DNA from 2 places in the Paenibacillus sp. 1781tsa1 genome. Region 2 is predicted to be linked to the other one. Evidence: riboswitches for the same ligand, from Rfam matches in the RefSeq annotation. Region 2 holds a riboswitch; the other holds the start of a gene.
What was found. A riboswitch is a leader RNA that binds a small molecule or an ion and turns the genes downstream of it on or off. The one in region 2 is predicted to bind glycine.
Positions count from the first base shown of each region.

Region 1: linked by a shared signal. The riboswitch ahead of gcvT (glycine cleavage system aminomethyltransferase GcvT) and the one ahead of sdaAB (L-serine ammonia-lyase, iron-sulfur-dependent subunit beta) in region 2 are both predicted to bind glycine.

Region 1 covers NZ_JAMYWY010000001.1:5,368,107-5,383,676, forward strand. The annotation lists gene NKT06_RS24165 (ABC transporter permease) at 1-350, opposite strand, end outside; gene NKT06_RS24170 (helix-turn-helix domain-containing protein) at 633-2,969, opposite strand; gene NKT06_RS24175 (endonuclease MutS2) at 3,496-5,502, shown strand; gene NKT06_RS24180 (cysteine-rich CWC family protein) at 5,638-5,889, shown strand; gene NKT06_RS24185 (mannitol-1-phosphate 5-dehydrogenase) at 5,950-7,095, opposite strand; gene NKT06_RS24190 (PTS mannitol transporter subunit IIA) at 7,092-7,526, opposite strand; gene NKT06_RS24195 (BglG family transcription antiterminator) at 7,523-9,625, opposite strand; gene NKT06_RS24200 (PTS mannitol transporter subunit IIBC) at 9,664-11,118, opposite strand; gene gcvH (glycine cleavage system protein GcvH) at 11,538-11,930, opposite strand; glycine riboswitch at 12,275-12,397, shown strand; glycine riboswitch at 12,401-12,501, shown strand; gene gcvT (glycine cleavage system aminomethyltransferase GcvT) at 12,719-13,855, shown strand; gene gcvPA (aminomethyl-transferring glycine dehydrogenase subunit GcvPA) at 13,852-15,207, shown strand; gene gcvPB (aminomethyl-transferring glycine dehydrogenase subunit GcvPB) at 15,348-15,570, shown strand, end outside.
Region 2 covers NZ_JAMYWY010000001.1:496,194-511,763, reverse strand. The annotation lists gene sdaAA (L-serine ammonia-lyase, iron-sulfur-dependent, subunit alpha) at 251-1,195, opposite strand; gene sdaAB (L-serine ammonia-lyase, iron-sulfur-dependent subunit beta) at 1,185-1,874, opposite strand; glycine riboswitch at 1,987-2,122, opposite strand; glycine riboswitch at 2,127-2,251, opposite strand; gene NKT06_RS02445 (phosphotransferase enzyme family protein) at 2,604-3,581, opposite strand; gene pstB (phosphate ABC transporter ATP-binding protein PstB) at 3,821-4,576, opposite strand; gene pstA (phosphate ABC transporter permease PstA) at 4,589-5,476, opposite strand; gene pstC (phosphate ABC transporter permease subunit PstC) at 5,479-6,414, opposite strand; gene NKT06_RS02425 (phosphate ABC transporter substrate-binding protein) at 6,530-7,456, opposite strand; gene NKT06_RS02420 (hypothetical protein) at 7,556-7,699, opposite strand; gene NKT06_RS02415 (arsenic transporter) at 8,291-9,583, opposite strand; gene NKT06_RS02410 (methyl-accepting chemotaxis protein) at 9,771-11,858, opposite strand; gene NKT06_RS02405 (EAL domain-containing protein) at 12,032-13,090, opposite strand; gene NKT06_RS02400 (bifunctional 2',3'-cyclic-nucleotide 2'-phosphodiesterase/3'-nucleotidase) at 13,306-15,555, opposite strand.

The sequences.
Region 1 (15,570 bases), 4.9 Mb from region 2:
ACCTCATTCATCATGAGTGCCAGTACAATCGGCAGTGGGAAAAAGAACACAATGTTATAAATGGCAAGTAAAAACGTATTTCGAAACAATGTCCAGAACTGCGGTTCTCCGAAGAAACGCTGGAAGTGTTTGAAGCCTACCCAGTCACTTCCCAAGATGCCCTTGTAAGGCGTGTAATCCTGAAAAGCCATCGTGATGCCATACATGGGTATGTATTTGAAAATAACAAAGTAGAGCACTCCCGGTATTAACATGATATACAGCCACCGGTTTTTGATAATGTCCCTCCACAGCAGGTTTTTGTCACTGCGGGTAGCGGGCCGTGTTCGAGCCGCCGTTTCGGCTTTCATAGTGTCTTCCTCCCCACATTGGAAACGATTACATAATATCACTTCCTGAATTCATGTCTTCATTGTGGAGGATAAACGAATGACTGGCTATCGTCTCGTTTTAGCCTTTTGTTTTTCCTTATGCAGCAAGGGTTTAGCTCATTTCCATCACAGAATTCAAAGGCGCAATGAACTGCTTTCAACCTCCATATTCCTGTCTTAACTTCATTGAGAAAAGCGGTCTTCTTCCTTCATCCGAACATGAAAAAGCCTGCCTGCCATGGCAGGCAGAGCAGACTTGGTTTATCGCTGCTGCTCCCGGTACTTGCCGGGGGTAGTTCCTGTGATTTTGCGAAACGTTCGGATAAATGCGGTTGGATTGGTATAGTTTAATTTCTCGGCAATCTCCGATATTTTAAGATTTGTTGTTTGCAGCCAGGTCTTCGCTTTTTCCATACGGTACTCTGCAAGATATTCCGTAAAATTGACTCCTGCTTCCTTCTTGAATACCCGACTTAGGTAAACAGGGTGAAAATTAAGCTCAGCGGCACAGGCTTCCAGCGACAATTCACGATCATAACGTTCCTCAATCAAACGAATCATGCGCCTTGCAATATTCATGTATTGGGATTCTTCCTGCTCTCGCCAAAAACGGATGACGGGCTGGAACAACCGCTTGCGAAACCAATTGGTCATTTCGTCCAATGTGGACAACTTCAGCAAATGGGACATGGATGCTTTTTCACCCAGTACTTCAGCCACATCTCCACCTTGCTCCTGCACAAGCTGATATACACGAGACAATAACTGAACCATAATGACGGGGTATTCACTGAAATGAAGCTTCTTGTCGGCGAGCAGCCCCAAATATTGCGTAAAATAGGCGTCCGTCTTCTCCTCGTCCCCTTGTTTGAGCGCCGAAGCCAGCTGATCTTCAATCATGCGTAACTGAGTATACAACGCAGCCTCCATCTGACCACGTGGCTGTATATCCTCGTAATGCAAAATAATACGGCTGCCCAGACTTACCCGGCCTTGCAGAGCCTCTCGGCTCTCCTGAACCGCTCTTGGCGTATCACCAATACAAGTGTAAGAACGACTGATGCCGATACTTACGGGCAGATTCAGATAGGTCACGACACGTTCGCGAATCCAGTCTGCCTGGGTGTGCATCCATTCCTTCAGCATCACCTCATCCGTGAGTTCGGAGGCAAGTACGGTGACCTGAGCATCATCCAGCATGACTGGGGTGAACCGAACTGCCGAAGGAAGGAGTTCACCTACCATATTGTTGATAGCAAACAGCAGCAGGTCCCGATCCTGTTCCTCATATCGGGTCCCTTCCAAGGTATCCATCTGGAGCATGAGTACGCCAAGACTCACCCACCCTGTCGGGAAATCATACAATTCTCCCTGATATCTGAAATCTTCTTCCGAGATTTTACCTGTTAGCAGTTTGGTCATAAAAAACTCTTGAAGATGCACATGCTGCCCCTTCATCTGCTCACGCATCGTTTTCTCCGAACTGAACAGTGTTGACAATTGCTCCTCAATATAGATAAATTCATCCTGACGGCGTCCTGATGGAGTAACTGGAGAATCCAACCCCTTCGTAAATTGCAGCAGTCTGGAGATCGGTGAATACATCCGCCGGCTGCCGTATATGGCGACCAATCCCGTTACACATAACATGACCAGTGTAGCAACACCGGTAACCAATGCAATTTTCTGTGACTGGGCCGTGATCTGTCCGAGAGATACAACGGACACGTATAACCAGCCATTGAGTGGAGATTGCCTATAGCTAACCGCCACTTGGTTGCCTTCCACCTCTGCACTGAAAAAACCTTCTGGCTCCCCCGTCGTTTGCACCATTTCATGAATTTCCTTATTCAGCGCGTCATATTTCCCGTCTTGCTGCATATCGTTCAGAAAATACTTCTGCTCCCGATCCAGAACATACATATCTCCGGAATTCGTATTTCGGCTCAAAAATGTACTTAGTTCCGTATCGGCGATATCAATCACAAGAAATCCCTTTGGTTTCACATTGGTTGGCATCATCGGGATTTTGAATACCATACTGACCACATTATCCGATGATATAAGGGCAGGTGCCTGTTCGGGTGTCAGTTCACCCATGCCAGCTGAAACGGGTACACTTTCTTTAGCTGAACTGGCATTCTGAGTAACCCAGAACAGGCTGTTAGTGTAGGTCAGATAAGAACCAATCCGGTCCCGAATGCTGAAATCATCCAATTTGCCAAAAGAACGCATCGAAACAACCCAATCTTCGTCCAGATTAACCAGATAGGCTTGGTCAATGTTCGTAACCGCTTGCAAATTGTTAAATCCTGACGTCAGGTCACGAATCTCCTGAAATTCGCTGCTGTCCAGCGGTTTTTTCATCGCTTGAAGTACCAAGGGCGAATTAACATACTGGATGGATGATAATTGCAGGCTGCGCAGAACTTGTTCTACCCGCATTTGGGTCTGATGCAATATCTGAAGGTTGCTTTCACGCACTTTCTGTTCAATGTCACGTGATGCAATCGTATACGAGACCGAACCAATAACAATGACTGGAAGGGCTCCGAGGATCAGGGTAAAGCAGAGCAAACGCAGTAAATACTTAGGCAAGAAGAGCATCCTCCTTTATACGTATGTTTATTAAATTAAATCGCTTTCATTGGATTATTTTACTATTGTTATTTTAAAACCCATTCTTATTCAAGTCCACTCATTTATTCTAAGGTTGACTTCAAACCAATTTCCAGTATATATTGGTTGCATATTCCTCAATCAAAGGAGAGATTTTTAATGTCGGTGAATGTTCTTAACTAACCAAGTTTCATATTCAGGAGTTTGGCCTTTCATTGCGTTTGTGCCCATATGGCATACGTGTATTTCATGATGCGCCAGATCCCTGTACTTAGTTAAGAACAGCGGATATCATAAATCGCCTTCGGGATTGTCATTGTCCGGGTCTATTTCCGCGCTGAGTTCAGCGCGGATTTTTTATTATAGACCTTTAGTGGACTTTGCTTTCCCATATATTTAGGGCGGAGAATGACGTTTGTTCATTCTCCGCCCTTTTTGCGTTTTCCAGGAATATGTTTCAGCGCATCAACTGAAATCCCAATTCAAATTCAAGGAGAGATTACGCATGAATGAGAACACATTAAACAGTTTGGGCTATCCACAAATTCAAAAAAACGTTGCAGACTGCGCCCTGTCTTATCTGGGCAAACGTTATGCCAGAGAACTAAAACCGATGGTAGATGCTCACCTGATCCAGCTGCGCCTGGGAGAAACAGCAGAAGCGGCTGCGTTGATTCGTTTCGGGGCCAGTATCCCCCTCCCTTCACTCGACGGAATGGAAACGATTATGGATCTGCTTGGCACCGGTTATCTATTCAGTGAACGTGACTTCAGTCATCTTGCTCAGTTCCTGCGGAGCTGTGCACAACTCATGAAGTACATGGAGGGCAAATCTGGCGCCGCTCCCACCGTTAGTCGTTATGCTGCATCCATGATTCTGATCGAACCTTTGCTGCGTGAGATCGAGCGTTGTATCCATAGTGGACGCATTCAGGATCAAGCAAGCAAGGAGCTGACTCGTATTCGCAAAAAAATGACGGTGAATGAGGAGCGTATGAAACGAAAGCTTGATTCTCTGGTGAGTAAACATCGTTCCATTATGCAGGAGCATGTCATCAGCCAACGCGGAGGAAGAACCGTTCTGCCCATTAAGAAAGAGTTCCGTAAACAGGTGAAAGGCAGTGTGCTGGATGAATCCGGAAGCGGGCAAACCGTATATATTGAACCTGTTGAGTTAGTAAGTCTGCAGATGGAATTGGCCGCTCTACAAGCGGAGGAGTCCCGAGAGGAGATGAGGATTCTCGGTGATTTAACCTCCCTGGCCGAATCGTATAACCGTGAAATCGCCCTGAACACCGAAACGGTAGGTGTACTGGACTTCCTGTTTGCCAAAGCCAAATATGCGGCCACCATGGACGGACGTACCGTTCGAGTCAATACTCAGGGCCATATCAGCCTTCAACGTGCACGTCATCCGTTCATGGGTTCTTCCATGGTTCCCCTTGATTTTGCCATTGGCAGGACGTATTCGTCGCTCATTATTACGGGCCCGAATACCGGGGGAAAAACGGTCGCACTCAAAACCCTTGGTTTGCTAACCCTGATGATGCAATCCGGTTTGCTTATTCCTGTCGAGGAAGGTGGCGAGATGGCTGTTTATAACGAAGTAGCGGTTGATATTGGTGACGGACAGAGTATGGAACAAGCGCTTAGTACATTCTCAGCACATATTCGCAATATGATTGGCATACTGGAACAGGCCAATACGTCAACCCTGGTGCTCATTGATGAGATGGCCTCCGGCACAGATCCCGGTGAAGGTGTCGGACTGTCCATCGCCATGCTGGAGGAGCTCCATAGCCGCGGAGCAACCGTTGTGGCGACAACGCACTTTGGTGAAATCAAACATTTTGCTGCGGCCACGCCAGGATTCGAAAATGCTCGTATGGAATTTGACACTGTTTCTCTCCAGCCGCTGTATCGATTGCGTATCGGAGAAGCAGGTGAAAGCTATGCTTATTCCATCGCATTAAAGCTGGGCATGCCACAGCGAATTATCGAGCGATCCAAGTCCCTGTCAGATCAAAGTACTTCGAGAGATCGTACATTCGTGTTCACGTCATCTCCTTTGGAAACTCCGGCCCTGACGCCTAAGCGTTCCGTTAAGGAGGCAGACGACCCGGCAGAGTTATCCAAACGGAATCAGATGAAGAAGCAGTCAAAGGATACAATCGGTCTCCACAAAAAGACAATAACCAGAGAGTCGGATTCTCCTGCTCCTGCCAAAACGTTTCGTAAAGGGGATCGGGTGTATGCGGCCTATCTCAATCAGTCGGGTATCGTATGTGATGTGGAGGACAGCCGGGGAAATATCGGGGTCATGCTACGAGGACGCAAAGTCAAAATCCATAAGAAACGCCTGACCCTGCATATATCTGCCGATGAGCTATATCCGGGTGACGATTATGACTTGGACATTGTGCTAGAAACAAAGGAAAATCGAAAGAAACGTAAGTTGATGGGACGCAAACATGTGGAAGGCCTACAGATCGAATTACCGCCGGAAGAATAGTCAATGGTGAAACAGATCTAGTGAAATGGTATTGATATGTATCGTGAATTCCATGATCACCGGCGCATTTCTGTTATACTGGGACCAGTATGTTCAACTTCAGCTCGTAGCTATTCCACAGGGAGGGAAGAACCCATGTCTGCAGAACAAGACAATCAAGAGCACATCCCTATCGATGTTCTTGTCTGCCCGTTATGCGGCGAAGCTAATCGCTGTTTCTATGCGGCAGGACGTCCTCATTCGGAATGTTGGTGTAACCGGGCTACTTTCCCCGAAGGTGTATTCGACCGCATTCCGGCAGAACAGCGCCGAAAATCGTGCATATGTCAACGCTGTTTGGATGAATATGCCGACAAACGCCAACCCAAAGAAGAGCCACACAGTTAACAACTGTATGGCTCTTCTTCATTATGCCTCATCTATACTGTTAGCTGGCTACCACTGCTCTTACATTTGGTTATACTGGGCAACAGCCTGTTCAAGCACCGGATGATGCTCATCCATGGATGTATAATGGTGGAGCGCAGCTGTAATTCCCTTCTGGCGAATCATGTCCTGAAGTTCAACTGCTTCCGGATCATCGGATACATCGAACTTGCAGGCTGCTGCCATGCCCATAGCCAGATAGGTCGTTTCGGTTCCATCCGCATAGGCCTGAAGGGCCGGGCGAACCAGACGATCATTCGGAGACAATTTGCGCAGTGGGGAACGACCAACACGAGTAACCTCATCGGTGAGATACGGGTTGACGAACCGTCCCAATATTTTGACAATATACTGCTCATGCTCTTCAGGGTTAAATGTAAAACGCTTCACCAGAACTTTTCCGGTTTCCTGCAAAGCACCGTAGACAATCGATTTCACTCTCTCGTCGGCAATAGCCTTCTGAATCGTGTCATACCCGTGTACATGACCGATATATGCTGCAACGCAGTGTCCTGTATTAACCGTGAACAGCTTCCGTTCGATATACGGCTCCAGATCATCGACATATAGAATGCCCTCAACCGGTTTGAATGCAGGTGCCATCTGGGAACGATCCACCACCCACTCGTAAAAAGGTTCCACCTGTACATGCAGAGGATCTTCATGATGCTGAATAGGCACGATCCGGTCTACGGCCGAATCTGGAAAATAAACATACTGATCCGCAAGGGAACGTGTCTCATCATTGAGCAGAGCATATACATGCTCTTTCAATTGTGTACTTGCTCCAATTGCGTTCTCGCAAGCAATAATGTGAAGAGCGTTTTGTGCAGGACCGGAATTCAGTCTTTTTTCAAGTCCCTTCGCAATACCTGGTGCAATATGTTTCAGTACGCCCACACCCACTGCGGTTGTGATCAGATCAGCTTCCACAACGGTTTGGGCAACCGTCTCCAGCTGGGTTCCATCGATTGCATTTACGCCTGTGACAGTCTCCTGATCCTTGCTCTCGTTAGCCAGTTCCACCGTATACTGCCCCCGTTGCTGGAGAGCGGTTACCAAGGTCTGATTCACGTCTGAAAAAATCACCTCATACCCTGCCCGGGAGAGGATTAATCCGATAAACCCGCGTCCAATGTTACCTGCGCCAAAGTGTAGGGCCTTCATAGCTCCATTTCACTTTCCAGAATAGCGATAACTTCTTCGGCTGTTTTCGCGAGACGCAGGGCCTCCATGTTCTCATCCTCAGCACAGATCACCGCGATGCTAGTCAGGATCTCCATATGTTCCCCGCCTTGAGCCGCGATACCAATGACCATATAAGCCTTTTCTTCGCCAAAATCAACACCCTGTGGATACTGAATGACAGAGATACCTGTGGATAAAATGAAAGCTTTGGATTCCTTCGTACCATGCGGAATAGCCAGGCCGTTCCCTACATAGGTCGAGACAATCTCTTCACGTTCGATCATCTTCTCAATGTAATCAGCGGTAATATGTCCCGCATCCTTCAGAATCTGCCCTGCCATGCGAATCGCTTCGTATTTGTCCTGAGCCGTCGCATTCATGATGACTTTATCTGTTGTTAACATACTCATAATGGTTGACCTCCAATTTCGGTTTTACTACGATAAAATCCAACAAGTTCCTGGGACAGGTAATGAATGAGTTCATCCCTGATTCCCTTTTCCAGTAATGTAATCATTTCTTCCTGCAATAACAGAGCGCTAATCTCACTGAGAACCTCCAGGCTTTCCTTGGATAATTCTCGAGGACCCAGCATCAAAAGAACATGGGTAACTCCAGCCGGATCATCCGGCGTACGAAGGAGTGGCTCCGTGAGCTGAAACAGACTGATAGACGGCCTGTATATCCCCTCACTTCGTGTATGAAACAGTGCAAGTCTTGTGCCGGGAATCTTCTGACTCCCCACTGCTTCACGTGCCTCCAACCGTTTTGCGATCTCCTCTGGTTCCTTCAACACACCAGAACCATGGAGTACGTTGCACATCGCATACACCGTTTTATAGAACCCGATATCCTGATTATCCAGCGGGTACACCTGAAACTTGCCAATAATTCGGACGATTTCAACTAAAATAGCTTCCATTCCATCAGGGTCCGAGTAACGACTTGTTGTCTGAACCTCTGCTTCACGGGGCTTATTATGCTGTCGTTGTAATGTTGTTGTTCGGATAAAATGACGCAGACGTTCGCTCTCTTCTGCCGTAAGCAGTGGACTCACTTTGTAATACTGATGCTCATCCATCGGCAGATCGACCGTCGATAACACCAGATCATATTGATCTGTAGGTATCCGGGCAGCTTCATACCAGGACACGCTATCCATGATTCGAATCTCGGGAATCTCCTTGGACAATCGGCTGGATAGCATGCGTGATGATCCAATTCCGCTTGTACACACGATGATCGCCCTGATCTCCCGTTTCAATGTACGTAACCTCTCGATGGAAGCCCCAAAGTGCATGACCAAGAAACCAATCTCCTCATCCGGAACGTCTGTGCCTGGCCAAGCTTGCCCCACAGATTGTTTGACCTCTTCGAACAGGGAGTCATAATCTTTGCGAATCTGCTGCAGTAGCGGATTACGAATGATCTGTTGCCCTTCAATTCGCTCCATAACAGGTTGCATATGACCAAGCAGACCTTCACGAAGCAATCGATCCTCATGAAAGGTGTAATGCGTTCTCGCCTGCATCTGATCAATCAGTGAATGTACCCTGTCCAGTAAAATCAAGTCGTCTATTGGCAGCAGCCGCGAAGAGTGAATCCGCTGCTCTGTCTCAACTAATAGTCTGTGAAAATAAGCTTGCTCATCTTGGGAGAATGTCAGCCCCAGCTGGGTCGATAACACACCACATAAGCGGGAAGCCATATATGGCGGAACCTTTATCTCATCCTGCTCAGCAGCTGCATCTTCCGTGTTCTCTCGTGGAGAAATACGGCCAATGCCGAAGCCTTTACGAATACGTACAATTGCGACGGATAATTGAATCAGCAGCTTCATGTATTGGCGTTCCGGGATGTTCTCCAGCCATTCGATATCTGGTTGCCATAACGCATTTTCGATCGTAAGCACATCACCGTGTCCAATCATATCCAGCAATTTTTGGTTTACGATGGAGCCGCCTTGTTCAGGTTGTCTTCCGAACAGGTCGGATTCATCCAGAAATTCCAAAGCAAGTGCGGCTATGGCTGTGCGATGAATCGTCTCACTCCCGTTAATCTTGACGCCATATCCACGTCTGCGAACCAGCTTCAGTCCCGCCTGACGAATCCGTGACTCCAGATCATCCAGATCCGTGGTTACGGTGGATACGGTCACTTTTAGATCCGAAGCCAGAGCGAGTAACTTTACAGGCTCCGCTTCATCAAGCAGGATGCAAAGCATGAAGAGCTTACGCTCTTCCGGCGTAAACTCTACATATTCTTTACCCTCTAGTTGCTGGCGCAATACAGCCAGATCATCGGAACTGGCATCAATTCGGATACCGGTTCCTGATTTTTTTTCCAGCCTCATGCCCAAAGGTTCAAGCCATTGTTCAATCATCTGCAGCTCCCGGTGAACCGTTCGGGTACTGACCTTGACTTCAACGGCGATTTCACCGGCAGTGACTTCATGTGGATGCTCCAGCAGAAACTCCACGATTTCACGTTGTCTTTTGGTAATACTCATATCTCGGCCTCCGGCTCAGGGAAAACGAATGCGCGCAATTACTTTAGACGTTCAACGAGCGCATCGTATTCCGGGCTTTTTAGGAAGTTGTCGATGGATATATGTTCTGCGTTCGGCGCAACAGAGCGGGCACGATCCGTTAATATTTGTTGTGTGATTACCACATCTGCATCCGGAGGGATATCACTGATAGCCGTATTGGTCACAGTAACGTCAATCCCCTCTGCCTTCATCTTCTTGCGTAGAATGGAAGCACCCATGGCACTCGACCCCATGCCTGCATCACAGGAGAAGACAATCTTCTTCACATCTGTTTTCACTGTAGAAGGAGTTGTATCTGCGGCTCTGTCTGCTTCACGATGATTAGCCGTAATGCCAGCATTTGGAACGGTTCCTTGACTCTTCATGTCTTTCATCCGACTGGATGCGGACTCCAGATCTTCGTCCTTTTGTTTACCCGTTTTCAGCAACACTGCTGCAATCAAGAAAGAAACAACTGCTGCTACAAGCACCCCTGCGAGCATCGGCAGGTATCCACCTTTTGGTGTTAAGAGGAAATACGCGATAATACTGCCCGGTGATGGTGCCGAAACAAGTCCTGCTCCGGTGAGCATGAATGTTAATGTACCTGCAACGCCACCCGCGATTGCGGCAAGAATCAGAATTGGTCTCATCAAAATGTAAGGGAAGTAGATCTCATGAATTCCCCCGAAGAAATGAATGATAACGGCACCTGGTGCAGAAGATTTGGCCATTCCGCGTCCAAAGAAGCAGTAAGCAAGCAAGATACCAAGTCCAGGACCCGGGTTCGATTCAAGCATGTATAATACAGATTGCCCTAATTCTCTTGCTTGATCTGTTGCAATTGGTGTCAGAATCCCGTGGTTGATTGCATTGTTCAGGAACAATACTTTACCTGGTTCAATAATCAGGTTGACCAGCGGTAGCAAGCCCAGATTCATCAGACCTTGTACTCCGGCAGACAATACTTTGCTAATCGCTTCTACAGCAGGCCCGATGCCCAGTAGAGCAATAATCCCCAAGATCCCGCCAATAATACCGGCTGAGAAGTTATTAACCAGCATTTCAAATCCAGCTTTAACTTTACCTTCAATGGATTTATCGAACTTTTTGATGATCCATGCTGCCAGTGGTCCGGCAATCATGGCGCCGAGGAACATCGGAATATCACTACCCACGATGACCCCGATGGTCATAATGGCACCTACGACACCACCACGCTGACCATGCACCATCGTACCCCCGGTGTAACCAATTAACAGTGGCAGCAAATATTTAATCATTGGATCGACTAGCTGTGCTAGTGTCCCGTTAGGGAACCAGCCTGTTGGAATGAACATGGCCGTAATTAATCCCCAGGCGATGAACGCTCCCATATTCGGCATGACCATACCACTCAGGAATCGGCCAAAACGCTGCACACCTACCCGTAGCCCACCTTTGGAATTGGACGATTGGTCCAAATTACTCATTGTATTATCCTCCTTGGATCAAGTGATTATGACTTATGAAAGGGGTATCATTTCTCCCCTGCTGTAATCCTAAGCGAGAATGCTCTCCTGTTCAATGAAATGAAAGCGTACTTTCGTCATGAACAATGATGACAACATTAGGTTATGTAATCGTTTTAACCGATGCATAATGGCTGAACCCATTGGTACACAAGGCTTTTCCTGCCTATGACTTTTGTCATTTCCAAAATCATTTTCCAACCTATAGTTTGGTCCAAGCAGGTGATTTACATCCCCAATCAGCTTCAATCCGCATTCCAAACCATTCTTGAAAAGCACAAAAAACCTGTGCAAGCATCCGGCTCACACAGGTCGAAACAATATGAAGCTTATTACATTTTGTTATAAAATATAAGTTAATAAGTACAAGTTCGTTGATACTATTCTTCCGTATGTTTACGATACGCGTCTGCATTCATCAATGTAGACAATGCTGCTGTCAGATCTCCTTCAACACGGATCTCAATCATCCAGCCTTCCTCGTAAGGAGAACTGTTCACAAGTTCAGGTGAGTCCTGCAACGAATCATTCACTGCAATAATTGAACCGGTGACGGGAGAGAACAAATCCGAGACCGTTTTGACCGATTCGATCGTTCCAATGCTGTCTTCTGCTTTTACATTGGATTCAAGGTCAGGCAATTCCACAAACACAATGTCACCCAGCTGATGCTGCGCGAACTCGGTAATGCCAATACGTACAGTATCCTCCCCTACGGTTTGCACCCATTCGTGCTCTTCACTGTACAGGAAATCACGTTTCAATTCGCTCATCGATATCCGCCTCGCTTTTCATTAATGAGTGCATGCGTTCTTTGACCTTTAACCTTTTTCCCAGAACATAGCGTATGATATTTTTGAATCAAATGTCAAGATACCTTACAATTTATTTACTGAGCACCTTAAAATCCTGTAACCGGATTTCACTCTTTCTTCATATACTGGTAAAAAATCAAATAGTAAGCGCAGTCTTTATAAATACACGAACAATAATATTAAAACCAAATCAAACATTCGGTTTTTAATCATTATCTATGATATCGTTCTTGACATCGGCAGTGGATTCACGTTTTAATGAGAGGAGTAAATGTGTTTATTGGACTATGTTATACCCGCGGATGAATGTAAAGGGAGAGATTACCCGTGACACCCGATTCGGGATGTACATGAGGTAACGCCGAAGGAGTAAACCACCGATAAGCGGGGGTGAATCTCTCAGGCAAAAGGACTTTTACGGGACGCAACTCTGGAGAGCATCTATTCGCCCTGAGCGGGCGTTATGATCACCCAAGGGGAAACCTGCTGCACAACTCAGCGGGGTAACTCTCAGGTACAAGGGACAGAGCCTTAGAATACAGCGTGCTACTTGGCATGCCGATTCTTTGGCCTGTCCTTTTCCTTTTTCCCAAAAAACGAAAAACAGGATTCAGATCGGCGCTGTCATAGCTGCCTTACCATACTTATCTACGAAAGATCTCTAGCTGAAAAATTTAAAAATACCCTGGTTCATTGATCCACGATTGTATATCCGGCCGGTTGACGGCTCATGACGAGGTGATTTGATGTCCAATTTGCTAAGAACACCACTCTTCCCCCTATATCAGCAATATGAAGGCGTACGGTGCATTGATTTTGGAGGCTGGGAGCTTCCGGTGCAATTTAGCGGAATCCAGAAAGAACATGAAGCGGTACGTGAGCGTGCTGGACTGTTTGATGTATCCCATATGGGCGAATTCACGGTACAGGGTGAGCAGGCTGAAGCTTTTTTGCAACAAATGACCACCAATGATGTAACCACGCTGGTCCCCGGTCAAGCCCAGTACACCTTGATGTGTTATCCAGATGGCGGTGTGGTCGATGACCTGCTCGTGTATAAGCTGGAAGATCAGCATTATATGCTCGTCGTTAACGCCTCCAATATCGACAAGGATTGGGCGTGGCTGCAAGAGCACTTGATCCCTGGCGTGAGCATGACCAACGATTCGGAGCAGACAGCGCTACTCGCCCTGCAAGGTCCACTGGCTGTAGATATTATCGGAAAAGTTACAGATACAGATGTATCGGCGATTGAACCGTTTCGTTTTGTGCAGGATGCCGAAGTCTGTGGAGCAAAATTGCTGTTGTCCCGTACCGGTTATACCGGCGAAGATGGCTTTGAACTATATGTTCCTGCAGATCAGGCCGCTGTGGTCTGGAATGGATTAATGCAAGCTGGTGAAGGTCACGGACTGGTGCCAACCGGACTTGGTGCCCGAGATACATTGCGCTTTGAAGCAAAGCTTCCCCTATACGGACAGGAATTGTCGGCAACCATCTCTCCACTCGAAGCTGGTGTTGGCATGTTTGTGAAGCTGAATGCCGGACCTTTTATCGGACATGAAGCCTTGTTACAGCAAAAAAATGACGGGCCTGCCCGCAAGCTGGTTGGCATCGAAGTCCTGGAACGCGGTATCCCTCGCCCCCACTATCCGATTTACGCCGAAGGCGTACAGATTGGCGAAGTGACAACAGGCACGCAATCACCTACATTGAAGCGTAATCTGGGGCTTGCCCTTATCGACAGCAAATACACTGCGCTCGGAACCCCGCTTGAGATTGAGATCCGAGGTAAGAAACTGAAAGCCGAGGTCGTAAAGACCCCTTTTCATAAACGGACACGAACGTCAAAGACACCTACTCAAGGAGCTGATCAAGCATGAGCAAGCACCGTTACATTCCCATGACCGAGCAGGATCAGAGCGCCATGCTCGCAACCATCGGTGTGGATTCGCTGGAGGAACTGTTCCAGGACATTCCCAAAGAGATTCGTTATCAGGGCGAGCTGCCCGTATCCTCGAAACTTGATGAATATGCACTGACACGTCACATGTCCAAGCAAGCTGGTGCCAACGCCAATTTCGAAACACACGCCAGCTTCCTCGGCGCAGGCATATACGATCATCATGTTCCTTCCGTCATCAATCACGTCATTTCCCGTTCCGAGTTCTACACTGCCTACACACCTTATCAGCCTGAGATCAGCCAAGGTGAACTACAGGCCATTTTCGAATTCCAGTCCTACATCTGTGAATTAACCGGTATGGCTGTGGCCAATGCCAGCATGTATGACGGAGCAACAGCCTTTGCAGAAGCAGGGAATCTGGTCGCAGCGGCAACTCGTCGCAAACAGCTCATCGTATCCCGCACCGTTCATCCGGAAGCCCGTCAGGTACTGCAGGCATATGCGCACGGACTCCGTCTGGAGATTGTCGAGATCGGATATAAGGATGGAGTCACGGACTGGGATGCCCTGCAAGCCGCCATATCGGACGATACCGCTGCTGTCATGATTCAGAGTCCAAACTTCTTTGGTGCCGTGGAAAATGTAAAGCAAGCTGCCGACCTCGTGCATGCGCACAAAGGCCTGCTCGTCGTAAGTGCTAACCCGCTATCGCTGGGTCTGCTGGAAGCCCCAGGCAAGCTGGGTGCCGACATCGTCGTTGGCGATGCGCAGCCCCTCGGTATTGCCGCTTCACTCGGCGGTCCGACATGCGGATATTTCGCCGTATCCCAGCCTCATATGCGCCGAATTCCTGGCCGAATTGTAGGCCAGACAACGGACCGCAACGGCAAGCGTGGATTTGTACTCACACTGCAAGCGCGTGAACAGCACATCCGCCGCGAAAAAGCGACATCCAACATCTGTTCCAACCAGGCTTTGCTTGCGCTCAGCGCATCTGTATATATGTCCATCATGGGTAAACAAGGAATGATCGATGTCGCGGATCTGAATCTGCAAAAGAGTCATTACACCCTGAGTACATTAACTGCGATTTCCGGTGTTAGCCTGACGTTTAATGCACCAACATTTAATGAATTTGTGATTAAGCTTCCTGAAGGAACAGACGTGGATGCTCTTCAGTTGAAACTGCTGGATGCGGGCTTTATTGGTGGCTATGAACTCGGACGTGATTACCCGGAGCTTGCCGGACATATGTTGATCGCTGTAACTGAACGACGAAGCAAAGAAGAGATCGACGAATTCGCACGAGCATTGGAGGGATCGCTGTGACTCAGGAAACGACAACAACGACAACATCGGTACAAGGACAAGGACAATCGGAAACGGGTGCCTCTGTCTCCACTCCGGCTCAATCTGAGACAGCTACAACATTCAGCGCACAGACCTTATCTCCTGCTCCGGAACAATCATTGATCTTTGAACTCAGCAGCCCTGGACGTGTCGCTTATTCTCTGCCAGAATGTGACGTTCCTCGTCAGGCTGCCGACACGTTGATTCCCCGGGAAATGCTCCGTTCGGAAGCAGCCGCACTACCGGAAGTGTTCGAGGTAGATGTTATCAGGCACTATACCGCGCTGTCCCGCCGCAACTTCGGCGTTGATAACGGATTTTATCCACTGGGCTCTTGTACAA
Region 2 (15,570 bases):
GTTTTGTTTCGCTCTTTTATATATCGTATTGATATATGACAATTGTTAATATATCAATACGATATATAAAACGTCAATATGTTTTTATTTTGTTTGTTGTAAAAGACAAAAATAGCCGATACAAATCTTCACCAGGAAGAGTTTGTATCGGCCTTTCGTATCATGCAAAGAGCGCTGCATCACCTTTAATAATCAAGACTAAGGACTACATGAGATAGCGTTAAGTTAGATTTAATTCATACCGATTCTATTACGCCTTAGGTTCTACGTCATTTTCATTTTCAGTCGCGGACTCCGTCTCAGGCTCTGCACGCTTTGCCTTCGGTTTAGCCAGCTTCTGCATCATTTTGCGGCCAGTTGGTGTCTGGGCCAGTCCGCCTTGGGCCGTCTCCCGGTGGCGGCTCGGCATCGCACTGCCTACTTCCAGCATAACGTCAATGACTTCATCTGACGGAATGGCACTACGCACTCCGGCCAATGCCATGTCGGCCGCAGCCAGTGCCGTGACGGCACCCAGTCCGTTACGGACGATGCACGGAATTTCAACGAGGCCTGCGACCGGATCGCAGATAAGGCCCAGTGTATTTTTTAACGCCAGGCCTACGGCATGAACGACCTGCTCCGGTGTACCTCCACGCAGTTCAACCATGGCACCCGCAGCCATGCCGATCGCGGAACCCACTTCTGCCTGACAGCCACCTTCCGCACCAGAGATAAATGAATTGTTGGCAATGACATAACCAATCGCCCCTGCACAGAACAACCCGTTCACCAGATGTTCGTCCGTCCAGCCAAATCGCTCCTGTGAGCTGATAAACACACCAGGGATGATGCCGCAGGAACCGGCTGTTGGTGTTGCGACAATCCGGCCCATGGAGGCATTCACTTCAGATACACACAGGGCATACGCCATGGCAAGTGCGGAAGCATCACCAGAGCAAGTCTCACCCTTGCGAATGTACTCGGCCATTCTTTTACCGTCTCCACCCGTTAATCCACTGCGTGATGTGGTATCTTCCGTTAACCCTTTACGTACCGCTTCCTTCATCACCTGATAATATTCAGACATCTGCTTCACAACATCCGCTTCCGGTGTATTGGTCTCCTGAACCTGCTCCTCGATCATCAGTTGAGCAATCGTTTTGGATTCCGCTGTACAGATCGTATTCAGTTCGTGTAAATGTTTAAATCGCATCCGAATCAACTCCTCTCTTCAAATCGATGACACGAATGTCCAGTACATGATCCAGCTCCTTCAGACGCTTGAGCATATCCGGATTCGGCACGCCGTCCATCTCCATCGCAGTAAGCGCTTCGCCATCACGGGCTTTCCGGTCCACCTGCATATACCCGATGTTAACCCCGGATGAACTGATCGTGGACGTTACCGAGGCGAGCACTCCTGCTTTGTCCGCATGTCGCAGAACGAGTGTCGGAAACTCACCACTAATCTGAACACGAAAATCATTCATCGCATGCACCGATACACTACCACCACCAATAGAAGCACCGATTAAGGAACATGTACGTCCTTCATGCCACAACTCAATTTTGACCGTATTGGGATGAGGAGCAGGCAGGCCGCTTGTATAAAACTCAACCTCCATGCCCGCTTCCTCTGCGTATTGCTCTGCATCCGGGATACGTGGATCGTCTGTGACATAGTCCAAAAGACCACCGATCAGTGCCAGATCTGTTCCGTGCCCCTGATACGTATCAGCGAATGAACCGTATAGTGTCAGCCGGGCACGTTCAGGCGTACAACCTAGCCACTGACGAGCGATTCTTCCCAGCCTTGCTGCTCCAGCTGTATGTGAACTTGAAGGCCCCGTCATCGACGGACCAATAATTGAGAAAACATCTTTAAATCGCACCTTATAACCCTCCAATTGTATTCGTCATTTGCATCCAGATCCCATGCCATAATGTTCCTTTATTACTGAATGATGACATCAAAAAAGGACAGAAGAAGGCCTCAGGCCCTCTCTCTGTCCTCGATACCTGAGAGTTTCACGATTCAGCAGTGTCTCACGACAAGGTGCATGGCCTGCAATTGCAGACAAGTCACCGGACTGACTGATCATATACCCCTTGGGTGGCGCAGTTCGCGCACTCTCCAGAGTTGCGTCCAACGATGGTACATTTACCTGAGAGATTAACCACTGGGCTGGGTGCGCAGCAGCTTGCTCCTTCGGTGCCTGAACAATAGCCATTTTGGTCGGCTAACTCAGGTCTCTCCCGCTCGTTATCATCCGCTGTATGGAACCATTCTGAGCGTATGTCAGAACAGTAATGGAAATTGTTCATTCTTCTTCATTAAGATTAATCGACCGGAAGATCAGTGTCAACAAACTTAACGATATCTTTGGATGTATTTCCTTCATTTTCGATTGAACCGATGAAAACCAGAATATTTTGTCAGATTTCATCACATTAATACGATAAAAAGAACTTTTAAACAGCTTATTTCATTTTCCTTCAATTCATAAAGCGCTTACTACTATTTATGATAATGTCCACGAAACTGTTCGGGTATTCAGGCAACCATATCTTTGAGCTACACTATTCATAGCCCTTAAGGATCTGCACACCCGGATTATAAATCACAGTTCGTAGAAGATACTCTCGTTCTGTACATATGGTCTGCAATACTTGCTACATAGCTTCGGCATGCGATCTTTCATCCATTCGTGCCTAGACTCGTTCGCCATCTGAAAAGCATAATAACCAAGTGTAAAGATCAACATGAACCCTTCCATTAATCGTATATCACGATCCGTCAGTGGTGCGATCTTTTTTGTGTATCCGGATAAGAATATGTCACGTTCCTCCCGATTGAACATAAGCGCTGCCCCTCCGGCATCGAAAAGATAATAACCATAACCGTGTAGACAAAAATCAATCATGGACATTCCCTGATCCGTTATCAGCAGATTATTGCGAGTAATATCCCCATGAATGATTCCCCATGTCCCCGCCTGCTGTGGGTACGTTGCTAGCTGCTCGTTAATGTTCTCAAACGTCTCCCGAAGCAGATTGAAGTCTTCCGTTGTAAAAATTCCCAATCGGACACCTTCCTCCAGCTGCCCTAGCATGACCAAATTCTCAGGGATATTGCCATATGTCGGCCGTACCTTTGTTCGATCTGTCTGATTCTGCACACGCCCATACTGATGAAGCATCTGTAGTTGCGCACCAAGATCATATATCTGCTCTGTTGTCAGGCGTTCTCCCTGCTGGATGTCCCTGCCCTCAATCCACTCCAGTACTGTACAGCAGATTTCTTTACCTGCTTCACTTGTCCATAACGTGACCCAATCTCCCGATACATTGCGTACCGGATGTTGTACGCGTAATGCTGTCGTTGCATTTAACTCATGAAGCAGGTTCATCTCTGCCTCCAGTGCAGGAGGCGTGTGCTGAATGCCTGACATACTTGCATATGCAGCTTGATGGATACGCAGCAGATACTTCTGCCCGCTTGCTTCATCAACGACATGATACGTCAGGTTCTCATTGTGACGAATATAAGAAACGACAGGTTTTTCAATCGTGTAATTCTGTATGATATCGGTTGCCATGTGGTCATAAGACCTCTGATTCGTAGTGATTATCAACATCTCCTTCGAAGTTGTGTAAACGCTCTCTTATTACTGAATATCGTAGCATAATGTTTATCCCGCATACAGAAAATTCCACTAAAATTATAAATTAAAAAAAGCACAACTCCCGAACAAGCGTCCAGGCATTGTGCTTCTTTTGTCTCTATTTATTTCTTCATTTCTCTGTCTGTTGCCCTATGTGACACTCCATGATCCAATTAACCAAAACGACCCATAATGTATTCTTGGGTCAAGCGATTGTCCGGGTTCGTGAAGATATGCTCTGTATCCCCGTGCTCAATCATGCTTCCCAGATAGAAGTAAGCTGTATAATCCGAAATACGTGCTGCCTGCTGCATGTTATGGGTAACAATAACAATCCGCAGCTCCTTCTTGAGCTCGGTAATCAATTCTTCAACTTTACCCGTGGATACCGGGTCAAGTGCAGATGCAGGCTCATCGAGCAGCAGAATCTGCGGATCAACAGACAGGGCGCGGGCGATACATAGACGCTGCTGTTGTCCACCTGAGAGAGACAGGGCTGATTCATTCAGCCTGTCTTTCACTTCGTCCCAGAGCGCAGCACGACGCAAGCTTTTTTCCACAATCTCATCCAGTGCCTTCTTACTCTTCGTACCACGGTAGCGGGGGCCAAACGCGATATTGTTGTAGATGGACTTGTGAAAAGGATTTGGCTTCTGCCACACCATGCCAATCTTCTGGCGAAGCTTGATTACATCGGTTCCAGGCTCATTCAGATCGTTACCGTCCATCCAGATATGTCCCTCTGTGCGGGAACCGGCAATCTCGTCGTTCATTCGGTTAAGCGACCGTAGGAACGTAGATTTACCGCAGCCAGACGGCCCGATAAGCGCCGTTACGCTCGCTTCGGGAAATGTGAGACTGATCTGCTTGACCGCCTGAAAATGTCCATAATATATGCTTAACTGTTCCGTACCAAAAGGTATGGCCATGTTGGTTCCTCCTTATTTCGAAGCTGTCATGCGGCGGAATACAACCCGACCGATCCAGCGTGCACTTAGATTGAACGCCAGCACGAGAATGACAAGCACGGCGGATGCCCCTGCTGCCACTTCTTTGGAATCCGGGCCAATGCCTTCACTATTCACTTTCCAGATATGAACAGCAAGTGTTTCTGCCGGACGGAAAGGATTAAGTGGTGATCTTGGACTCGTCGGATTCCAATCTGTAAAGTCCAGTGGCGGACTACTCATACCTGCGGTGAACATCAACGCGGCCGCCTCACCAAAGATCCGGCCCGATGCCAGAATCGTACCCGTAATCAAACTCGGCAATGCCACAGGCAGCAGAATGGAAGTGATAATCTTCCACTTGGACAATCCAAGTGCCAGACCTGCTTCCTTCTGTTCCTTCGGAACGGCCCGGAAAGCCTGCTCCGTTGTCCGCACCATCAGTGGCAAGTTAAAGATCGCCAGAGCCAAGGCACCCGAGATCAGAGAGAAACCAAGACCAAATTGATTGACTAGCAACAAGAGACCAAACAAACCGATAACGATGGAAGGGAATGATGACAACACTTCAACGACAAGACGAATGAAGCTGGTAATCTTGCCTGGCTTGGCGTATTCCGCCATGTAAATTCCGCCGCCCCATCCGAGTGGGATGGTCACAATTAATGTCAGGACAAGCAAGAATATAGAGTTAAAGAGCTGTGGACCAATCCCGCCGCCACCCTTAAGCAACTGTGGTGCACTCGTCAGGAAGTTCCAGCTAATATGTCCAATTCCTCTATACATGATGAAGCCAAGCAGACCGAGCAATATAATAACAATGAACAGGGCCAATACAACGATAACGGATGTTGCAATCTTATCTACCGTCTTTGCCTTCATTTTCATACCCGGTTCCTCCTCTCAAGCAGGCGAACCAGAATGACGAAGACAAATGTCATCACCAGCAGGACAAGCGCCATACTCCACAGTGCATTGTTATGAACAGAACCCATCGTGGTGTTACCCATGCTGAGTGTAATTACACTTGTTAATGTTGAAGCCGATTCGAGCAAGGATGTTGGAACATGCGGTGCATTACCGATAACCATCTGCACAGCAAGGGCCTCACCAAAAGCACGAGCCATACCCAAAACGACACCTGTCAACAAAGCTGGCAAAGTCGTTGGAATGATGACACGGTAGATGGTTTGCCAGCGAGTGGCACCCAGTGCGTACGAGGATTCACGCAATCCTTTTGGCAAAGCAGACAACGCATCTGCCATAATACTTGTCACCGTAGGAAGAATCATTACCGCGAGAACAAGACATCCGGCTGCAATCCCGACGCCTGTTCCACCAAAGATACTGCGCAGCAAAGGTACGATGACACTCAGACCGATAAATCCGTACACAACGGACGGAATTCCAGACAAGAGCTCAATCGCGGGCTGCAATATCTTTTTCCCTTTACCCGGTACAATCTCTGTCATGAAGAGTGCTGCACACAGGCCAAGTGGACTAGCGATCAATGCTGCAAGCAAGGTTGTAATGAAAGAACCTGTAATGAACGGCAATGCTCCGTAGAACGCAGGTTCTCCAGTCGGATTCCACGTCTTTCCACCAAGGAATTCACTTATGCTTATTCCGTTTTGGAAAAATGTGGACAGACCCTTGGACGCTACAAAATAAACAATGGAAAACATGACAACGATCAGGAAAACGACACAAATCGACGTATAGATCCGTCCCGTCCACTCTTCCCAATAATGTTTCTCTTTTAAGGGCCGGCGCGGTTTCAACTTGTTATTCATTACCGTTCCCCCTTCGGTCTGTTCCATAACAACCATCCTTCTATAGTAGAATTAATGAAAAATATGGGATTATTTCAGAGCAAACCGCGTAAAGAGGCGGGACCTAAGTCCGCCTCTTTCGCTGTATGCGCAAGTTCAAAGATTATTGAACCACATTACCTGCTGCATCGCGTTTTACTTTCATACCTGACATTGGAATGTATCCAAGTTCTGTCACGTCGTTTTGTTGAATTTCGTCACTCAGGATGTAGTCCAGGAAAGCTTTTGTTGCTGCATCTGGCTCACCTTTTGTGTACATGTGCTCGTAAGCCCATACTGGATAAGTTCCTGCTTCTACGTTCTCAACTGTTGCTTCTACACCTTCGTATTTCAACACTTGCAAGCTGTCATCCAAGTAAGACAGGGCAAGGTAACCAATAGCACCTGGCGTTTCAGCTACCAATTTTTTTACGTTACCAGAAGAATCTTCTTGAATCGAACCTTGGATATCATCCATTTTTGCACCCAATGCATACTTCTCGAACGTTGCACGAGTACCGGAACTACTTGGACGATTTACAATAACAATTGCTTTATCCGCGCCACCAACGTCTTTCCAGTTCTTCACTTTACCGGAGAAAATGTCGACCAGTTGTTGCTTCGTCAAATCTTCTACACCTGCATCTTTGTTGCTAACTGGAGCCATAGCTACTACGGCTACTTGATGGTCAACCAGTTCTTTTACTTTGGCTTCGTCCTCCAGTTTCTCTTCTGCGAATACATCAGAGTTACCGATTGTAGCTTGTCCGTCAGATACTTGCGTCAAGCCAGTACCACTACCGCCACCTTGAACTTGAACCGTTACGTTCTTATATTCATCAACTGCCATAAATTTCTGTCCAGCTTGTTCTACCAGAGGTAGCAATGCTGTCGATCCGACTGCCAGAATGTTACCGCTAAGCTCAGCAGCAGCTTCCCCTGATCCATTGCTTGCAGCACCCTCTGTACCCGCGTCATTTTTCGATCCGCATGCAGCGAGCACCAGTACGAACGTTAAGGTCATCAAAATAAACGGCAACTTTTTAAACATGTTTTGTTTTCCTCCCCCAATGTAGTGATGGCGTTTTGTGAATTTGTTTGTTCACCATCAACTCTTTACTTATTGTAGTTTCGGTATGTCATCTTAAAATCAGTGTTTTGTAAACGCAATGTTAAAAATATCGGCAGCATATTGAAAATCATTTGAGACAAATTGCGCTGAATTGGCCGCTTCGGGAACGGACATTGTTTCAATCGCTGTTATCCCCGGATTTATATGATTTACTTTTTCCAAGGAATACATCCGGGGATAAAGGCGAACGCTTCGCTTTTCTACAATCGTTCCGTTCCCTTCGCTGTGTCAGCGCTCGTTGAATCTCAGGCATTTCAATCTCCTGCCTGGGAAGTAGGCAAAGAAGAGGATGTCCCATAAGTCATGAATATGACGGGGGACATCCTCATTTAGTGTTATTTTGTTTTAATGAACCTGACACACGCTATTCGCTCCCATTTGCCCAGATCTGAGAACTAACGAATCTCAGAGACGTTATTTCGTTGATTTAGTTGATTTTTTAGGTTTTGAAGCACTTTTATGACGAAATAGCGTTACTGAGGTTCGTTAAATCTTGCAACCTTTGATGATCTGCCTTTTAAGGTGCGGTAGGTTCATTAGCGCTTGGAGCGAAGCAGAATTCCTTTTGAGACAGCCCCTTATGTAATTGGTTAGGTACTTAATAGAGATGGAGAATTTCCATTTCTTCTATAGAAGAAACAGAAGAGGAAACTAAAAAACTGCCTCACTGCCAGTGCGTAGCACCGGCTGTGAGAGCAGCTTTTACAATACAACAGATTATCTTATTAATACTTAATGTAAAATCTAATTTTACTAACCTAGGATCCATAACCACAATGCCAGCCCAGCTAGAGTAATTAACAAGGTGGGAATGGTCAGGATGATGCCTACCTTGAAATAATAACCCCATGTAATCTTCACACCTTTGCGGGATAACACATGCAGCCATAGCAATGTGGCAAGAGATCCAATCGGGGTCATTTTGGGACCCAGGTCGGAACCAATGACATTGGCATAGATCAATGCTTCCTGAATAATACCTTCGGTATGCGCGCCCTGGATGGCTAGCAGGTTAATCAACACGGTCGGCAGGTTGTTCATCACCGATGATAATACAGCAGCGATGATGCCCATCCCGAGCGAAGCAGCCAGCAGACCATGCTCTGCTATGGCATCCAGCCAGCGGCTCAGATGATCCGTTAACCCCGCATTACGCAGTCCATATACGACGATATACATGCCCACCGAGAACACCACAATCGACCATGGCGCTTCCTTAATTACTCGTTTCAGATCAACAGCCTCGCTCTTGCGTGCCAATAAAGCGAACAGCAGCGCAACGGAGCCCACGATAACCGACACGGGAATCGGCAGAAACTCACTGGATGCATAGGCAACCAGTAACAGCCCAAGCATGAACCAAGCGATTCGAAACATCCGCGGATCACGTATTGCTTCCTTCGGATCACGCGCTGCTGAAATATCATAGCGAAGAGGTATGCTTTTGCGATAGAACAAAAACAACATCCCCGTACTCGCTACGATCGAGATCAGATTCGGCACAGCCATGCGTACCGCATACTCCACAAATGTAATGCCAAAGAAATCAGCAGACACAATGTTAACCAAATTGCTGACGACCAGCGGCAACGATGTAGTATCCGCGATAAACCCACTCGCCATCACAAAAGCCAGCACCATACGCTCATCAAACTTCAATGCACGCACCATTGCCAGCACAATTGGCGTCAGAATGAGCGCGGCACCGTCATTTGCGAACAAGGCAGACACCGCCGCTCCCAACAGAATGGAGTAGAAGAATAGTCTGCGACCGTCTCCTCCAGCCAGCCTTGCCATATGAAGGGCAGCCCATTCGAAGAAACCCGTCTCATCGAGAATGAGAGAAATCATAATAATGCCGACAAAGGCCAGCGTTGCATTCCATACAATGGATGCCACATCCGAGGCATCGTTCAAGCTGACGACTCCGCACAACAGGGCAAGTAATGCCCCACCTGAGGCTGTCCAACCGATGCCCAACCCACGAGGTTGCCAGATTACCAAGGTGATTGTCACTACAAAAATCAGTATTGCTACGTATACCATAAAGCCTCCTGCTGTACCCTGTATCAATATATTATTCAATAATTCGATCTTATATTGTTAGATTACACCGCTATATGCGCGGAATAACCAGACGATATATTTATACAGGGCTACAGGAACATTGTCTATCTTTATTTTCTTCTATATATAAAAGTTGTGGTAAATTATGTTGATAAAATGCTGGAATTTATTCTTTGCCCTTATCCTTCGGCGTATCCTCTACCATCTTGAACATGCCCAGCAATCCCTGCAATTGTTCCGCCATACTGTTCAGATGTGCCGACGATGATGCAATCTCTTCTACCGATGCCAGTTGTTCTTGCGAAGATGCAGACACGGATTCTGTATTCGCAGCCGATTCCTGGGTCACATTCGAAATATCGCTCATCGCCTTGGCAACGTGGGATGCCCCACTCTCCAGTTGTTTCGTTGTTGCGGACAAGTCATCCAATGTATGAACCGCATCTTCCACCGCCTCCCGAATCTGAGCAAAGGATTGTCCAGACGTATTCACGGCCTGAATTCCTTCTCCCACCCGAGTCTGAGCCGCATTCATGGCGATTAGAGCGGCATCCATGTCCTGACGGATATTATGAACGACCTGACCGATCTGCGCTGCCGAGCTTCCGGATTCTTCTGCCAGTTTGCGTACCTCACCGGCTACAACTGCAAAACCACGACCTGCATCCCCTGCTCTGGCCGCTTCAATAGAAGCATTCAATGCGAGCAAGTTCGTTTGTTTGGAGATGGATGCAATGACATCCACCATGCTACCAATCTCAACGGAACGAGCATTCAGAGATTGAACCACAGTTCCCAGCTGCTCCACGGTTTGCTGGATGCTGTTCATCTGCTCCACAGCCTGTCCTGCTGCCTCATTCCCAGAAGAAGCCGCTCCAGACGTATTCCGCATATTCGCCGTAATGGATTGCACACGCTCAGACATCATCCGAACATCTTCGGCCATTCGGCTCATCTGTCCCGATCCGTCTTTCACACTGTTTACCTGCTGTTCAGCACCTTCGGCCAGTTCCTGAATGGCCTGTGTTGAATGTTCAATCGCTTTCGTCGTTTGTTCTGCACTGGCAGACAACTCTTGAGAAGAAGCAGATACTTGCTCTGTCGTTTCCTGTACACCAAGAATCATCATCCGCAGGTTATCGACCATTCGTTCAAAATATTTTGCCAGTTCCCCGACTTCATCTTTACGCCCGGTTTCCATTTTCACGGTCAAGTCACCTTTACTAACCGCTCTGGCCGACTCCTGAAGTCGTTTGATCGGACGCAGCATGGAGCGTGTGAACCAGATAATAAAGATGAGCGTAAGGAATGTTGCTGCGAGGATCACTATCAATGTAATCATGCGAATGTCCTTGCTCGCATTGGTTATTTCACTTTTAAACATCGTGCCGGCAATTTTCCATCCCGTTGCTTCATTGGTAGCAAAGATCATCGTTTTCGGCTGCTCGTCGAATACGTAATCGAATTGACCTTCTTTACCCTCATACATTTCATCCAGCAAACCGCTCGCTTCCTGTGTACCGGCATCTGCTACAGGGGATACGACATAATTTTTGTTTGCATCCAAAATAATGACGTAGCCTTCTTTACCCACCTTAATGGATGCTTGCTCTTGCAGGTCTGTTAGATCCAGAGACAAACCGACAACACCGGATTGGTCCTTTAATGTTTTAGAAATAAATACAACGGCAACGCCATCGGTATTGACAGACACAGCGGATACAACGGCTGTGCCTGGCTTTTCCATCGCTAGTTTGTACCACTCCCGCTCCCTAGGATCATATGCATCTCCCCGCGTACTGCTCGCTGTTGGCTTACCTCGAACCATGACTCCGTCCGTTGTTCCTACAAAAATGTTCATGGCATCGGGATGCAAGCCCAGATATTGCTCCAGCTTCAACTGAAGCTCGGGACTATCGTTCTCCCCTTTGATCAGGCTCGGATCAAGGGCATCCGCGAAATAGTTAATGTCATGGATCTTGTAATTCACTTGGCTTTCTACAATGGTATTGGCCGTGCTCACACTTTGCTTGGCACTATCCACTAATTGTCCTTGTACGCCATCTTCAGCCATCGTTAGTGTGATTAAGCCGATCGCTAAACTTGGCAGGAGCAGAACGGCCAGGAAGGAGACCAATAGTTTGTTCCTTATATTCCAGACGAAACCTTTCTTTTTCTTCTTTTTATTTTGATTATGTTTTGGTTTGGCAGGTTTCGCTGCTTTCATTGGTTTGTTATCCTGAGTTTCACTCATGTCTTTCTCCCCCTCTAAATGTAAAAATGCCCTCTTTCTTTTTATGTATGAATGAATCTAAAAGGCTTATCTTATATATCGGCTAAATGAGGGGATTTATTTGCGAGAAAATTATGCAGGCACGCCAAACAAGCCACCTCTGATCAGAAGCGACTTGTACAAGGTACAGGTTACTAATTATTCCATGAATTAGCTGAAGTATTGGAGTACGGACCGCCTGGGGGTTGTGCCGAGGGTTTACCAAAATAGTAGCCCTGTGCAAGCTCAATACCTATGGAACGACAGAATTCAAACTCTTCCATTCGTTCGATCCCCTCGGCAAGGACTTGCCCTCCAAATCGACTCGACATCTCAACAATATGAAGAATTTGCTGTTGTTTGGTCGAATCCTGATCACAACGGTCAATAAGACTTCGATCTATTTTGACAAAATCCGGTTCTAACCGATTCATTAACTCTATTGTCGAATATCCGGCACCCACATCATCCAGTGCAACCGACATTCCACGGGAACGATACACCTCAAATATCTGCTGCAAGATGGGCATATGCTGAATCTGCTCTGTTTCCACGACTTCAAACACAAAATCTTTAGGGTCCAGCGAAAGACGTTCAATCGCTTCAAACGTATGTGTCAGACAATATTCGGGATTATATATGGAGGAAGGCAGGAAATTTACGAAGCGTTTGACACCATGTGGTAAAAAAACAGCACTGGTCTCAATAGCAGTAATACGCGCCGTTCGATCCAGAAAAGAATGTAGTCCGGTTTCGCGCGCAACTTCAAATAATTCATAGGAACTGAAGGATTTTCCATTCTCAGCAGGACGAAGCAAAAACTCATATCCGATAATCTGCTCCGATGCATCAACGATAGGTTGCATATGACTGCTGAATTGATGCTCCAGAATAATGGAAACAAGCTCCGCATGTTTGAAACGGGACTCTTGCATGGTTAGACTAATCCAGCTTTCTTCATTCACCTGTTCGTATAAAGGCATAATCTGAACGGTTAGGGAATCACGTAATGTTGGATCCATCTCGCCGATCTTTTCTATTAAATTCTGAACCGTCTCAAGATTAGAAAAATGCATCCACATCATGTCATCCGACGTCTCGATAAGTCTTCCCGGCGTTTGTAGCGCTTCCAGCAAAGCGGGGGAAATGGGACGCAAGTACAAGGTACCTTGGCCCTCTATAGGATAGATTGGACTGCAGCCACTGCAATTCATGTAGGACCCCCCTTGCCAATTTAGATTCCATGTCCATTAATGTTCACTTGTATATACCCAAAGTTTGTAAATATTATATCATGGGTCTTAAAATTAATCTCTACTGTTTTGATGACTTCCTGTATGACGGTTCTTGGAACAAATATATTCAAATTTGCAGAAAAAAGACCGACAGTCTGATGACTGTCGGTCTCCTCCTCACCGCTTATTAAACTTTAAGAAGCGGGAATCACGATTTTCTGTCCAACTTTCAGGTTATGCACATTTGAGATTTTGTTCGCTGTCGCAAGCTTGCGCCAGTCCACACCATATTTCAAACCGATGCGGTACAAGTTATCCCCTTTTTTCACCACGTATACAACCTTGTTATTGGTTGCCGGTTTCTCTGGTTGTGGCTTAGGCGTTGGTGTTGGAGTTGGTTTAGGCGTTGGAGCTGGCTTCGTACCGGTTTCAGGTGTTGTCGTTGCTTCACCTGTCAGTTTCAAGCCATACTCTGCAAAACCTTCTTTGTTCGTACCGATGAACGACATCGCCGGATTCGCTTCAACCAGACCTTTCGCATCCGGGGAAGAAGCAAACACAACTTCAAGATCGTTCAGCGCTGCTGCGGTTACACTCGCAGATGGTTTGATTGGTGCCAGGGACCAGTTGCCGTCCGCTGCCGGATTAATTGTTTTATTTTCACGGATGTAGTCGATGATCACTTGACGGTTCTCATCCGGTGCAGCCAGAACGATCCGTTTGCCGTCCGGGTTAGCCAGTTTGGATGAAGAAGCACGGTAGTTATTTGTCGCTACAATGAATTTTTGCGCTGGGTCAATCGGTTTCCCGTTAAAGCTCAGGTCCTTGATCCGGCTTGCGGATGCATTAACGATCGTAGCTTTGCTATCGTATTTGGCTGGTTGGGTCACATCAATCTGATACGTTACCCCATCGATAACATCGAAGTTGTACGTTGGGAAGTCATTATTGATCAGTTGTTGTTGTCCACCTTTGGCCGGGTCAATCTGGTTGAACTGGCCTGCAGACCATTCCAGCCATTCTTTCAGTTCTGCGCCGTTAACCATTACAGCATGTACCGTATTTGGATATACGTACAGGTCAGCAACGTTTTTGATCGCAATGGTGCCTTTAGGAATATTCGTGTAGTACGAAGCGCCTGAACGTCCACCGGCTTTGAATGGTGCACCTGCGGACAATACAGGGATTTTCTCGTATTCCGTACCTTGCATATGTTTTTCGACATACCATTTCTGTGCATTCGTTACGATCTGAATGGATGGATCATCCTGAACCAGAGCGAAGAAGCTGTTGATAGGCGCAGTCGTTTCGCCCACCGGACCACGAACATACTCCAATGTACCTTCATGCTCTTCATGAACCGCATCAATGATGTCCTGATCCGCATCTACCAGTGGCTTTTTGTTGGCAGTGTCATAGATTGGGCGTGCTTCCGTTTTGGAATCGACCACTTTCCATTTGCCATCAACCAGCTCCAGATCCAGATCAATAATACCCAGATGATCACCCCAGAAACCTGGCTCTACAGCAGGAACACCATTGATTGTACCTTTCTCAAGGTCTACCCCTTTTTTGCCTACAAAATCAGCACTTGGGAATACTTTGTGAGCATGTCCAAACAAAATGGCATTAATGCCTTCTACCTGACTCAGGTACAATACGGAGTTCTCCATCAGATCCGTTTGAGGGATATCTTCAAATCCGGAGTGAGGAATGGCTACAATAATGTCGGCACCTTCAGCCTTCATTTTTGGAATGAATTTTTTCGCGGTAGCAATAATATCCTTGGCGATGACTTTGCCTTCAAGGTTAGCGCTGTCCCACTGCATAACTTGTGGCGGTACAAACCCGATCACACCCACTTTGATCGTATGTTCTTTGCCAGTCTCGTCCGTTACTTTTTTATCCAAAATCTCATACGGTGTGAAGTAATTCTTGTCATTCGTCTCATCATCATCACCATCGTCTACATAGACATTGGCATTAATGTAAGGGAAGTTCGCTCCCTCCAGCGTCATGTCCAGGAAGTCCAAACCATAGTTGAACTCATGGTTACCGATGTTACCTGCATCATAATCGAGCAGATTCATCGCTTTATATACAGGGTGAGTCTCACCCTTTTTCAGTGGATCAATCTTCGCCACATAGTCTCCCAGCGGGTTACCCTGAATCAGATCACCATTGTCGAACAGCAAGCTGTTCTTGGCTTCATCACGTGCTTTCTTAATCAGTGTAGCTGTTTTGGCAAGGCCATACTGGTCTGTCTCTTTGTCGGAATAATAGTCGTAGTTAATCAGATTGTCATGAATGTCTGTTGTCTCCATGATCCGCAGTTTAACTTTGGCAGCATCCGCAGCCGATACAGGTACCGGAAACACCGCAAGCACGTTTAATGCAACCAAAGCGGCAGTCAGGCTTGATAATACTTTTTTACTCGTTTTCAAAATAACCCCTCCCGG